2 regions of the Nonlabens sp. SY33080 genome follow, and region 2 is predicted to be linked to the other one. Evidence: riboswitches for the same ligand, from Rfam matches in the RefSeq annotation. Region 2 holds a riboswitch; the other holds the start of a gene.

Region 1 (7,128 bases), 1.2 Mb from region 2:
ACCTATACAGGTCCTAGAGCAACTACCATAACTCCATGGTCTACTAATGCTGTTGAAATTACTCAAAACATGCAAATTCCAGGTATACAGCGTATAGAGGAGTTTAACTCCTGTCTGCCCGATGCCGACTACGACCGCATGTTACTAGTTAAATTTGATGGATTAAATCAATCTCAATTTGATATTAATGTTACTCCTGATCAAGTATTAGAAATTGATGACATCGCAGCTTACAACATGCAGGAAGGACTAGCTTTAAGTGATGATGAAATTGATTATTTAAATCAACTTGCCGAGCGTTTAGGGAGAAAGTTAACCGATTCTGAAGTATTTGGTTTTTCACAAGTAAACTCTGAGCATTGTCGTCATAAAATATTCAATGGTACCTTTATTATCGATGGTAAAGAACAACCTACTTCTTTATTTAAATTAATTAAGGAAACTAGTAAACAAAACCCTAATGAAATAGTTAGTGCTTACAGTGATAACGTTGCATTTATTCAAGGTCCACAAGCAGAACAATTTGCTCCTGCCAGCGCAGATAAACCTGATAAATACGTCAATAAGGATTTTGAATCTGTAATATCATTAAAAGCAGAAACCCATAATTTCCCAACCACTGTAGAACCATTTAATGGTGCTGCTACAGGAAGCGGTGGAGAAATACGTGATAGACTAGCTGGTGGACAAGGTTCTTTGCCTCTTGCAGGAACAGCTGTATACATGACCAGTTATTCACGATTAAATGATCAACGCCCATGGGAACGCGATTTTGAAGCACGTGAATGGTTGTATCAAACTCCATTGGACATACTTATCAAAGCCAGTAATGGAGCAAGTGATTTTGGCAACAAATTTGGACAACCATTAATAGCAGGCTCTGTACTTACATTCGAACATGACGAACATGTAGACCAAGAAAACCAATCTTCCCACGATCCACGTTATTTAGGTTACGACAAGGTGATCATGCTTGCTGGTGGAATAGGATATGGAAAAAAAGATCAAGCTCTTAAAAAAACACCCGATGCTGGCGATGATATCATCGTCATGGGTGGTGATAATTACCGTATAGGAATGGGTGGTGCTGCCGTAAGTAGCGCCGATACTGGTTCAATGGATAGCGGTATTGAATTAAATGCTGTTCAACGATCCAATCCCGAAATGCAAAAACGTGCGGCTAATGCCATTAGAGGAATGGTAGAAAGCGACAACAACACCATTAAATCCATTCACGATCATGGTGCTGGTGGACATTTAAATTGCTTATCAGAACTTGTAGAAGAAACAGGTGGAGTAATTGATGTAGACAAATTACCGGTAGGTGATCCTACTCTTTCTCGCAAAGAACTTATAGGTAATGAAAGCCAAGAACGTATGGGATTAGTAATGGAAGCTAGTGATACTCCAGTACTAGAACGTATAGCTCAACGTGAGCGTGCTCCTTTATATAAAGTAGGAACAGTTACCGGTGACAATAAATTTATTTTTAGTGAAAAAGATGGGCGCAGCCCGATGGATCTTGCTCTAGAAGACATGTTCGGTTCTAGTCCAAAGACCATTATGGATGATGTCACCATAAACAGAAAATATAACGACGTACAGTACATTCAAGATGAATTGACCTCTTACCTTAAAAAGGTTTTAAAACTAGAAGCTGTCGCAAGTAAGGACTGGTTAACAAATAAAGTAGACCGCTGTGTAACAGGTCGCGTAGCAAAACAACAAACCTGTGGTGAATTGCAGTTACCTCTTAATAATGTAGGTGTGATGGCTATGGATTATCAAGGTAAAAAAGGTGTTGCGACTACCATAGGTCACAGTCCTGTGAGTGCACTTATCGATCCTATCGCTGGATCTCGTAATTCCATTGCAGAGGCATTGAGTAATTTAGTATTTGCTCCGGTTGAGAAAGGTCTATCTGGTGTAAGTTTGAGTGCAAACTGGATGTGGCCATGTAACAATCCAGGAGAGGATGCTAGACTATATCAAGCAGTAAAAGCGGTAAGTGACTTTGCTATCGAATTAGGAATTAATATACCTACAGGAAAGGACTCCTTGAGTATGAAGCAAAAATATGCCGATAAAGATGTTTTATCTCCTGGAACAGTAATCATTAGTAGCGTGGCAGCTGTAGATGATATCACACGAATTGTAGAACCCGTTCTACAGCCAGATGATAATGCTCCTATTTACTACATTAATTTAAGTGGTGATTCTCACAAATTAGGTGGATCTAGTTTTGCACAAGTTTGTGATGCAATAGGTAATGAATGTCCGACAGTTGTAGATAGTTCCGCTTTCGCGAAAGCGTGGTCACAAATTCAAGCTCTCATAAAATCTGATAAAGTACTAGCTGGTCACGATATAGGAAGTGGTGGTCTTGTAACTACATTACTAGAGATGTGTTTTCCATCAACCAAGGTGGGAATGAAACTTGACCTTTCAGGCATTGGAGACGATTTAATAAAGGTTTTATTCTCAGAAAACATTGGTGTGGTCTTACAAACCACCCAAGATATAGATAATGAATTAAAAGATTGTGGAGTGCCTTTTTATAAGATAGGTACAGCGACAAACAAGCCTGTTATAGAGCTTAATGAGCTTGTTCTTGACGTGGCAGAATATCGCAAAGAATGGTACGAGACCTCTCACCTATTAGATCGTGAACAATCCTTTAACGGTAAGGCCGATGAACGAGCTGCTAATTATGAGCAGCAGCCTTTAAATTACCAATTTCCCGCATCCTTTGACGGAAAACTACCCGAACTACCAAAGCACAAAATAAAAGCAGCTGTAATCCGAGAAAAAGGAAGTAACAGTGAACGAGAAATGGCAAGAGCAATGCACCTTGCTGGTTTTGAGGTTATAGATGTTCACATGACTGATCTTATAAGCGGTCGTGAAACTCTTGAAGATGTGCAATTTATTGCTGCTGTTGGAGGTTTTTCTAACAGCGATGTTTTAGGAAGTGCCAAAGGTTGGGCCGGTGCATTTTTATATAACGACAAGGCAAACAAGGCATTGAAAAACTTTTTTGCACGACCAGATACGATGAGTTTAGGAGTATGTAATGGTTGTCAATTATTTGTGGAATTAGGATTGATAAATCCAGACCACGACATCAAACCAAAAATGCTTCATAACGATAGTAACAAATTTGAATGTCACTTTACTAGCGTAGAAATTGCAGCAAATAATTCTATTATGCTAGAATCACTAGCTGGTACAACCTTAGGAATTTGGGCAGCTCATGGAGAAGGAAAGTTCCTGTTACCTAAACAAAAAGAAGATTACAAGATCCCAGCCACTTATGCCTACACGGGATATCCTGCAAATCCTAATGGATCTGATTACAACGCTGCTATGTTGAACAGTGAGGATGGTAGACATCTTGTAATGATGCCACACCTAGAACGTTCTACATTCCCATGGAATTGGGCGCACTATCCTAAAGACCGTAAAGACGATGTAGTTTCTCCATGGTTAGAAGCATTTGTAAATGCTAGAAAATGGTGTGAAAAACAAAATTCCTAAGGAATTTGTTTTTATTAATATGATTAAAAAACACCTCTCTTAAGGAGGTGTTTTTTTAATTGTAAATTTCCATTTTATAATAAATCTAGATTTATACGGCACCATGCAATTTGTAGTTCATTATTTTTTACATTTTGGTTTTCCTTTTTTCATTGCCTATATATTCTTTAGGAAAAATTGGAAACGGGCTTATTTTATTCTTCTCGCAACCATGCTGGTAGATCTTGATCATCTAGTAGCAAATCCCATATTTCAAGAAAATAGATGTAGTATAAACTTTCATCCACTGCATACTTTTTATGCGATGGCATTTTATGTGGTGTTACTGTTTTTCCGCAAGCCATTCAATATCATTGGTATCGGTTTACTTTTTCATATGCTAACTGATTTTATAGATTGCTTAATGACCTACAGTAAATGTACCGATTGCCTAGTCTCCTCTCCTATTTATGAGAGTTTACAATCAATAAGTCAATTCTTGGGCATATAATTTTATCCCTATACTTAAGAATAGTTGATACTACTAGATGTAAAACAAATATTAAAATCATAACAAACACTTTTTTATATAGTAACTTTACACCAATCGTTAGGGGTGCCGTTGTGCTGAGATTATACCCTATGAACCTGAGATGTGTAATTACAGCGGAGGAAAACGAGACTTGTAACTAGTAAATAAGCATAAACCTACAAGCCACTTTCATTACCGTGAAAGTGGCTTTTTTAATATAATAATGACCCAACAAAGCATATGAATACGACCATTGACTTAATCAAAACGCAATCACCACTTATTCATAATATCACCAATTACGTGGTTATGAATAACACTGCTAATGCCTTACTAGCTATAGGAGCTTCACCAGTGATGGCTCATGCAATAGAAGAAGTTGAAGATATAACCACGATCTCATCATCTTTAGTAATCAATATGGGAACTCTTAGTAAATCTTGGGTAGCTGCCATGGAGCAAGCAATGAAAAAAGCAAAAGCAAATGGAATCCCTATCGTCTTTGATCCGGTTGGAGTAGGCGCGTCAAATTACCGTACGCAAACCGCTCTTCACCTAGCAGAAACTTACCAACCTGACGTAATTCGTGGTAATGCATCAGAAATTATGGCTCTGGCACAATTAAGTTCAAACACAAAAGGTGTTGACAGCACGATAGACTCTAATAACGCAGTGGATGCTGCTAGCACGCTTTCGCGAAAGCTGAATAATACGATTGTAATTAGTGGAGCTACAGATTATGTCGTGACTGGTGACAAAATTGAAGAAATTACGGGTGGAAGTGCGATGATGCCTAAAATAACAGGAATGGGATGTACCGCAACCAGTATTATAGGCGCTTGTGTAGCAGTTAACAAAGACATACATAAAGGAGCTCGCGATGGAATGGAAATTATGAGTAAGGCTGGTGAGCAAGCTGAGTCTAAATCCAATGGACCTGGTAGCTTTCAAATGAATTTTATAGACGCGTTGTTTCAACTCACATAGAATATGAATAAAGCAGACTATTCTCTTATGTATGTGACTGATGAGCGCATTACAGAAGATGCTCTCTTTTTCGACACGCTACAATCCAGCTTAAAAGGTGGTGTTACTATAGTGCAACTTAGGGAAAAGCTTCTGGATACTAGAGATTTTTATAATCGCGCCCTTAAAACAAAAGAGATCTGTGATTATTACAATGTGCCATTGATAATTAACGATAGAATTGATATCGCTTTAAGCATCAACGCCCATGGTGTTCATATTGGTCAACAGGATTTACCACCAGCAATCACTAGAAAAATTTTAGGATCAGATAAAATTATCGGTTGGTCAGTAAGCAATGAGGAACAAGCTCTTAAGGCTAATAGCCTAGAGATTGATTACATAGGTCTTTCTCCTGTATTTAGCACGGCGACTAAAACGGAAAATTTAGAAAAGCCATTAGGAATTTCAGGTTTATCAAGAATAAAGTCCATAAGCAACAAACCCATTATATGTATAGGAGGAATTGACCATTCAAATACAGAAGTACTTATAGAAAGTGGTGCAGAAGGAATTGCTGTGGTATCCGCTATATCAACCTCTGAGCAACCTCAACAAGCAACTGAAAATTTTAAAAAATTATTATGTCGAATTGGTACCAACAAATAAATAAATCTACCGGTAGTATTCTTGCTAAGATTCAAAATCAGCCTTTCATAAAAGAACTTATGCAAGGTACATTATCTAAAGATGTATTTCAGTTTTACATTAATCAAGATGCCTTGTATTTAGCACAATACAAAAAAGTTCTTGCCCTTGTTGGAATAAAATGCCGTGATGAAAATGAAACCCAGTTTTTTCTAGATGCAGCAACAGGAATCATACATGTTGAAAATGCTCTTCATCAACATTTTGTAAATGCCGATTCGTTTACCACAATAGCATCACCTACTTGTGAGCTGTATACCAGTTATTTGACTAGAATTGCTCATGAAAAATCTATTGCAGTAAGTATAGCAGCTGTTTTACCATGCTTTACTATTTACAAACAAATAGGCGATTATATTCTTGACAACCAAACCGATAAAGATAATAATCCTTACCAAGAATGGATTAACACCTATGGTGGTGAGGAGTTTGCAGGATCTGTAGAACAAGCAATCAATATTGCAAACAAGTATGCACAAACAGCTAATCAAGAAGAACTCGAAATGATGAACCAAGCCTTTTTAAAAGCATCACAATTAGAGTGGATGTTTTGGGATAGCGCTTATAGAAAGGAACAATGGGAAATTTAAAAAACACTTACCATACAGTACTTACCATTGCCGGTAGCGATAGTGGTGGCTGTGCTGGTATACAGGCAGATATAAAGAGTATTTCTGCTTGTGGTGCATTTGCTGCCAGTGTGATTACAGCCACAACAGCACAAAATACGCAAGGCGTTTTTGATATTCACCCTATACCGATTGATCATATAGAAAAACAACTAGACGCTGTTTTTACCGACATAACCTTTCAAGCGGTAAAAATAGGCATGTTACATTCTTGTGAGGTGATTAAACTTATTTCAAAAAAGCTACAAGAGTATCAGGCAGTAAATGTGGTAATAGATCCTGTGATGGTAGCGACTTCAGGTGATAGATTAATCACCAACGAGGCGCTGCAAAGCTTGAAATCATTACTGCCACAAGCCTATTTGATCACACCAAATTCTAAGGAAGCAGAACTACTACTAGAACAAGAAATTAATCCCAAAAATGCACAAGAAGCGGCTCAACAACTTGGTAAAAAATACCGGACCTCAGTCTTATTAAAAGGCGGTCATATGGATCATGCTCCTGATGAAATGGTTGATATTTTATACAACTTTGAAACCGCTCAAACCATTCTGTTCAAAAATCCTAAAGTAGAAACCCGTCACACTCATGGCACAGGCTGCAGTTTATCATCTAGCATCGCTACTTTTTTAAGTAAAGGATATTCCTTGGAGAAATCAGTTGACAATGCATGCCAATACATCAATTCGGCAATTTTAAATGCTAAGGATAAGATATTAGGAAAAGGCAATGGTCCCATCAATCATTTTGGATTGTAATTGTTAATGAGGATGT
Region 2 (7,128 bases):
AGCTGTAGAGCTGTGTCCTACACCAAATGTATCGTAGTTGCTCTCATCAATTTTTGGAAAACCGGATAACCCACCATAATCACGGTTAGTTTTAAACGCTTCTCTGCGGCCCGTCAAAATCTTATGGCCATAAGCTTGATGACCTACATCCCAAACTAATAAATCATCAGGTGTATCAAAGACATAATGCAACGCTATAGTAAGCTCTATTACTCCTAAACTAGCTCCTAAATGTCCTTCCTTCTGAGATATTATTTCTATGATATAATCTCTTAACTCTTGAGCAATTTGGGTGAGTTCGCTTTCGCGAAAGCGTCTTAAATCACATGGATCTTCTATCCTAGAAAGCAATGTTTCCTGCATGAGTCAAAGGTAATTCTTATCGTTGGGAATTTACTACTACCACTTTAATTAAGGCTGTATAGTCCTATTGTACCTATATTTTGTACAAAGTTATCGCGTAACTTACATTTAGATAGTAATAGTTCTACTACTTTTACAGCATGATTGAACCTTACGACGATATTTACTTTATGAAAAAAGCGATTCAAGAAGCTCAAGAAGCTCTTGACCGCAATGAAATACCGGTAGGTGCTATCATCGTTACACAAAATAGAATCATAGCACGAGGACACAATTTAACCGAAACATTAAACGATGTTACCGCTCATGCTGAAATGCAAGCTATTACAGCTGGCGCTAGTTTTCTAGGTGGCAAATATCTTAAAGACTGTACTATGTATATCACACTAGAACCTTGTCAAATGTGTGCCGGCGCATTGTACTGGTCACAAATAAGCAAGATAGTTTTTGGCGCTAGCGACAGCTCACGAGGATACAGGAATATGGGAACCCAACTTCACCCTAAAACTGAAGTTGTAAGTGGTATATTAGAAAATGAATGTGCTGCCTTGATGACGGAGTTCTTCAGAAGAAAAAGAGCGCTTAATTAGCAAAATAATTTAGTCTTTGAAGAAGCGTAACCTTTGAAGTCAAATTTTGATAAACACCCATACGCTTGGCTCGCCAAGTAACTAACTCACCTTCCTCTATTAATCCACTAGTTTTTCCAGCGATCGCGCGTTCCTTGCTGCCAGATCTTGAAATAAGATGAAAATCTATACTTCTGGCTAGATCAAAAACAACTTTCACATCGCCTTTAATACGTGTTTCTATTTTGATTACAGGCATATAAGCCTAGTTCCCGTTAAAATACCTCTTGCTTAATCTAGTAGCCAACTCACTCATCTCATCTTGTGACATACTTACTTTTGACGAGAAACGCATATCATCCATCGTACGTATGGGAATTAAATGTACATGAACGTGTGGTACTTCTAATCCAATAACCGACATTCCTATACGTTCACAAGTAATCTCTTGTCTTAATATTAAAGCGACCTCTCTTGAGAAACTCATTAAATCGTCATACTCTTGCTTTTCTAGATCAAATAATTTGTTTACTTCCTTTTTTGGTATACAAAGAGTATGCCCAGGAGCATTTGGATTAATATCTAGAAAAGCTAGAAAATTCTCATTTTCTGCCACCTTATGACAAGGAATTTCACCGGTGATAATTTTAGAAAAAATACTCATTACCTACTTATTTCCAGTATTTCTAATTTAATGGTTCCTACAGGAACTTGAACTTCGGCCACCTGACCAACTTCCTTACCCAAAAGTCCTTTACCTATAGGAGAATCGACTGAGATGTATCCCTTGGCCAGATCTGCCTCACTTTGAGCAACAAGTTTGTAATTCATCACCATGTTGTTGTTCAAATTTTTAATCTTAACAGTGCTATGAATAAGTGCTTTGGATAAATCCAGGCTGTTCTCATCAATAATCCTAGCGTTAGCCACGACTTGTTCTAGTTTTGAAATTCTCATCTCGAGCAAGCCTTGAGCCTCTTTGGCTGCGTCATATTCGGCATTTTCACTCAAATCACCTTTATCTCTTGCCTCGGCAATAGCTTGTGATGCCTTTGGACGTTCAACGTCTTTTAGTTGCTTTAATTCGTCTTTTAATTTCTTTAGACCTTCTTCCGTATAGTATGATACATTACTCATAATGCTATTTTTATGTGGATGTTTGTGTCGTATTTCGCTTTCGCGAAAGCGGAATAACTACGCCATCATGTTCAAACATCACACAGGTTGTTCTATAAATAAGAAAATCCCATCATTGCTGCGGGATTCTAAATCAAATATACGAAATAACTAAGTTTGCGTTATACATTTACACTCATTTTAAAAAAAGCTATGAAAAATTGGAAATTAATTTTAATTGTTTTGGGTTTTATATCCTGTGAGGACGACGAGTTGCGCAATCGTAATCCTAACTTACTGGATCTAGGATTTGCAGTCGAGTTGAACACATCCTTACCTCAATATAGTGGTTTAAACTTTCCCGGTAACACGGTTGAGGTTTCGGGTTTTGGGAATCGTGGTATTGTGGTCTATAATTCAAACAATAGAGATTATTTTGCCTTTGATTTAAGCGACCCCAACCATACACCTAATGAATGTTCTAGAATGGAAATAAATGGTATTGAAGCTAGTTGCCCATGCCCTACAGATAATAATAAATATAGCCTAATCAACGGTCAACCTTTAGAAGGCAATGGAGAATATGGCATGAAGGCATATCGTGTAGTGCGCAATGGGAATATTATTACCGTTTCAAATTGATTAAATTATGTATAGCTACAAACCTTATGATTAGAAAGGATATAGAATAATCTAGGGTTTTCCTACTTTGGTTTTCTATACATTTCAAAATGATTTGGAATAACGAATAAGAAACTTATTTAATCTTTGTCAAGACAAATAATAATATGCGTAATTCTGAAAGGCACCTAATAGAGTAATAAAAAATAATAAAATCCTGTACCAAGGTAGGTACAGGATTTTATGATTCTTCAAAGTTAAATAACTTTAAAAATTCAAGGTAACACCTGCTAAAAAGTTGATACCAGCTTGTGGATAATAACCTACACCTTCAATTGTTGTAATTGTATTTGGATTAGACCACGTGTCATCAAATGTGAAATAATAACCATTTGAGACGTACTTCTCATTAAAAATATTATTAATTAATCCAGTAAAAACTATCGAATCAAAAATGGATTTAGTTTTAAGAGTGTATATAAAGTTGATGTCAGTGGTTGAATAACTTTCTAACCTTGATAAATCAGCTTCTGTATTACTCATAAATTGTTCTCCTACAAACTTAGTCAATAAACTTACTTGAAAGGCTTCACTAGGTTGGTAAGTAAGCTGATTTGCTCCTACTATATTAGGTGAAAAAGCGATATCTGTAGATCCTAAGTCAACCAGCTCTCCGTCTCTAGAAACTACAGTATCCAAATTCTTATTTGAGCTTAAAGTAACATTGGTTTGTAATGTGAACTCATCAGATAATTGAATGGCAGTTTCTAATTCTAAACCTAGTCTATAACTCTCGCCACTATTATCTCTTAATGCCGCACCTACGTCATTGATTTCACCAGTAAGAACAAGTTGCTCCTCGTAATACATGAAGTAGGCATTTGCATTAAAGGCAATCTTATTATTTTTATGACGCCATCCCAGTTCAAAATCATTTAAACGTTCTGGCTCTATATTAGGATTATTCTCAAAATCATCTCTATTAGGTTCTCTACTAGCTCTTGCATAAGAGAAGTATAAATCATCATTTGAATCAATTGAATAAGTCAATCCTGCCTTTGGATTGAAGAATAAATAGTTCTCATCTACATTAAACATAGTAAGATTTGAATTTATACCCGATGTCTCGTAGTTAACATTTCTTACTTGCGCATCTAGATATAATTGAAATCTATCATCGAGTTTAAAGGTTCCTTTGGCAAAGGTTGAAAAATCATTTTTCTTACCATTTCCTTCATAATATCGGTCTCTAATTTCACTTTGACTAGCAAATCGCGCCCATATAACCTCACCGAAGTGATCTCCATCATAGTGACTAAAAGATGTTCCTAACAAAATATCCATCTTATTGTCCTTATAATTAACGTTTGCATTAACCACATAATAGTCATTATCTAACCATCTTCTGCGTATGAGATCAGTAGTATTAACCACCTGACCATCAACCGTTAATTCATCAAAACCGTAGGTGCTGAAATCATCATCCTCTCTATACTGCTCAAAGAAACCTCTACCATAGGTATAGTTCAAGCCTACATTTGATGACCAATTGTTATTGAAACGTTCATTCCAATGTAACTGATAATGATCTTGCTTGTAATCATCTACTTCACGATCATAAAATTGTGTAACACCGTTTTCATCTTCATATTGACCAGCAGGATTGAACCTTCGATCTTCTCTTAATTGATCTCCATCGATACCGAACCAAGATTGGTAAGTAACCTCTTCATTGGCAAAAGTTATGGCCTTGATCAGTGTATTGTCATCAACATAGGAACCTTGTAGGTAATACGATTTTAAATCGGTTGATGCTCTATCGATATACCCATCTGATGCTATGTTAGATAACCTTCCTGATATTTCAAAATGTTCATTAAGTAATCCTGTAGAGAACTTTAAAGTATGCTTTCTACTATTAAAGCTACCATAACTATTTGCAATTTGGCCAGTAGCGTTTTTATTAACTGCATCAGTCAACAAATTAATACTTGCACCAAATGCTCCACTACCGTTAGTAGATGTTCCTACACCTCTTTGTAATTGTAAACTTTCAACAGAAGATGAAAAGTCCCCTAAATTTACCCAAAACGTACCTAGAGATTCTGCATCGGTATAGGGAATACCATTAATAGTAACATTGGTAGATTGTGAACTTACACCACGCACTCTCAAACTGGTATAACCTATACCAGCACCAGCGTCACTAGTTGTAACAACAGATGGTAAAAAATTAAGTAATGTAGGAATATCTTGTCCTAAATTACGCTTTGCAAGTTCCTCTTTGGAAACGTTGCTGTGTGTGATTGGTGAATTTGCGTTTACACGAACGGCTTTTACAAGAACCTCATCCAACTTTTCGGCATTGGTAGTATCGGATACTTGTGTGTTTTGTGCTGTGACGCCTAATCCTAGTAAGGTCAATACAGCGACTGATAAATACTTCATTTTGAACTTTTTCGTTCAAATAAAAGGGGCATTTATTCGGTCTTGTTAATTAAAAATTTAAGAGGAATGTCTTTTCCTTTAATTAAGTGGATAATTACGCTTTCGCGAAAGCATAACAATCACCAACTTTAAAGAATATCCCTTGGCAGCATTACCTGCCCAGGTTCCTCGGGTATAATCTCAGCCAGTAATACCAGCACCCCTTGAGACGGCGCAAAAGTAATATGTACTAACTAAATACCAACTAAAAAAAAAGAGTATTTATTAGGCCTTATTTTCCTACAAATAATAAGAACTTACTTGAATTTATAAATACAAAAAAGTCCTTTAAGCAAGAAGCTTAAAGGACTTTTATACTATTAGTTAGGCAATTATTAGTTGCTTGTAATTCTAATGTTATCTAATTCGTAAGTTCCATCAAAACCAGCATCACCTGATCCCTCGTACTTAAATGCGATATAACCAGTACCCGTTAAACAGTCTAGGCTAGCAAATCCTGAAGGAACCCAGTTACCGAAGAATTCACTGTCTTCCACAATTGTAGGATCAGCAAGAGCTTCCCAAGTTGCTGTAGTTATTCCAGCAGTTGTTCCATCCCAGTCTGCACTGTAAAGTACTTGCATTTCTGAACCATCAGCGAAGCTATTAGACGTTTCAAAATCAAAAACTTCACCAGTTTGAGCATCAAAATCAATTTGTGGAGTAATCAACCAAGAGATAGTACTTGTATCGTTTGAACGGAAAGAACCTACTCTTACACTATTACCTAATGAAGCATTAGTTCCTCCTGCGCTATAAACTTCCCAAGTTTCAGTACCAGCTTCAATGAAGTTAGTCCACCCAGCTGGCTGTGCTATTTGACCTGTTGATTGCGTCTCAAAATTCTCTGAAAGAATTGTTGTTGCACCAGCGGCACCTACTAATCCACATGATACTACGTCAAAATCACAACGTACATTAGGATCAAAATCAAAGTCTGCAGGACCGTTTACCACGATCACAAAATTGTCATCTTCAAAATCTCTAGAAAGAATAGCAGTTACACTACCGCTTCCACCTGGTACACTTGCAGCTTTAAAATCTGAAAAAGTACTAGTTTCTAAGCGTACTGCAGGTGCAAAAAAGTCGGTACAAGATTGAAGAAATCTTAGTCCATCAAACTGATCAGTTGCCTCGGCAGCAAATGAACGATTATTAGCTACATCCTCGTCAGAGAACTGTGCACCATCTAAAACGATGTACGTATTAAGTTTATCAGTAGCAAAGTCGCTAGGAGTTACAACTGTAGGAACAATTTCTGCAACGATGTCATCTCTCAAAATGAAATCTTCTTGTTGTGAAGGTGCGATCTTCTCGATGTTAGTACCACTACCAGCTATTCCAATAACAGGAACACCATTAGAAATACCAGCAGTCAATCCATCTAATTTTACAAAAATTCTACGACCAAATTCATAGGTTGTAAATAAAGGACTATTATCTATAAGAACTTTTATACCAACTGTTGGGTTTTCAGGAGCATCCTGGATAACTATCTCTTCAAAAAAGTTTCCTGCTTCGTCACTTGAAATTACATAACCTTCCATGAATTCACCTGGAGTATCAAATGTTACTGTTCCGTTTTGTGACTGGTCAATTTGTGATACTACGTTACCTATTGTAACAATATTACTAGGATCTTCAATATCTACTAATCTTGTATCTGGCACTTCATATTCATCGTCTTCTACACACGAGAATGCAACAGCCATGATAGCTGCTAGTGCAAAAATTTTATTAATGTGTTTCATTGTTGCTTTATTTAAAAATTTCATCATTGCTTTATTAGAATCTTAAATATACGTTTAAGTAATAAGTTGTTCCATTTCCAAAGAAATATCTAGGAGCAAAAACTTCTTGAGGATTGTTTTGGTCATCCCTTACCGATCTAAAGTTAGAGTTACGTGCTTGTTCAAAACCACCTGTTTTGTATTCTCTATCAAATACATTATTAATAGTAGCAAAGAATCCA

What was found. A riboswitch is a leader RNA that binds a small molecule or an ion and turns the genes downstream of it on or off. The one in region 2 is predicted to bind thiamine pyrophosphate.
Region 1: it holds a riboswitch for thiamine pyrophosphate, as region 2 does, so the genes downstream of both, thiM (hydroxyethylthiazole kinase) here and HCN53_RS10545 (TonB-dependent receptor) in region 2, are expected to answer to the same signal.

What each region holds. Positions count from the first base shown of each region.
Region 1 is NZ_CP050461.1:1,178,258-1,185,385, forward strand. Features, by position in the region: gene purL (phosphoribosylformylglycinamidine synthase) at 1-3,537, shown strand, start outside; gene HCN53_RS13070 (DUF6122 family protein) at 3,641-4,027, shown strand; TPP riboswitch at 4,119-4,208, shown strand; gene thiM (hydroxyethylthiazole kinase) at 4,289-5,035, shown strand; gene thiE (thiamine phosphate synthase) at 5,039-5,683, shown strand; gene tenA (thiaminase II) at 5,659-6,312, shown strand; gene thiD (bifunctional hydroxymethylpyrimidine kinase/phosphomethylpyrimidine kinase) at 6,300-7,112, shown strand.
Region 2 is NZ_CP050461.1:2,340,474-2,347,601, reverse strand. Features, by position in the region: gene HCN53_RS10575 (1-deoxy-D-xylulose-5-phosphate synthase) at 1-363, opposite strand, end outside; gene HCN53_RS10570 (nucleoside deaminase) at 504-953, shown strand; gene HCN53_RS10565 (hypothetical protein) at 946-1,191, opposite strand; gene HCN53_RS10560 (HIT family protein) at 1,198-1,596, opposite strand; gene greA (transcription elongation factor GreA) at 1,596-2,069, opposite strand; gene HCN53_RS10550 (Rieske (2Fe-2S) protein) at 2,262-2,690, shown strand; gene HCN53_RS10545 (TonB-dependent receptor) at 2,937-5,117, opposite strand; TPP riboswitch at 5,239-5,331, opposite strand; gene HCN53_RS10540 (DUF5689 domain-containing protein) at 5,492-6,907, opposite strand; gene HCN53_RS10535 (carboxypeptidase regulatory-like domain-containing protein) at 6,942-7,128, opposite strand, start outside.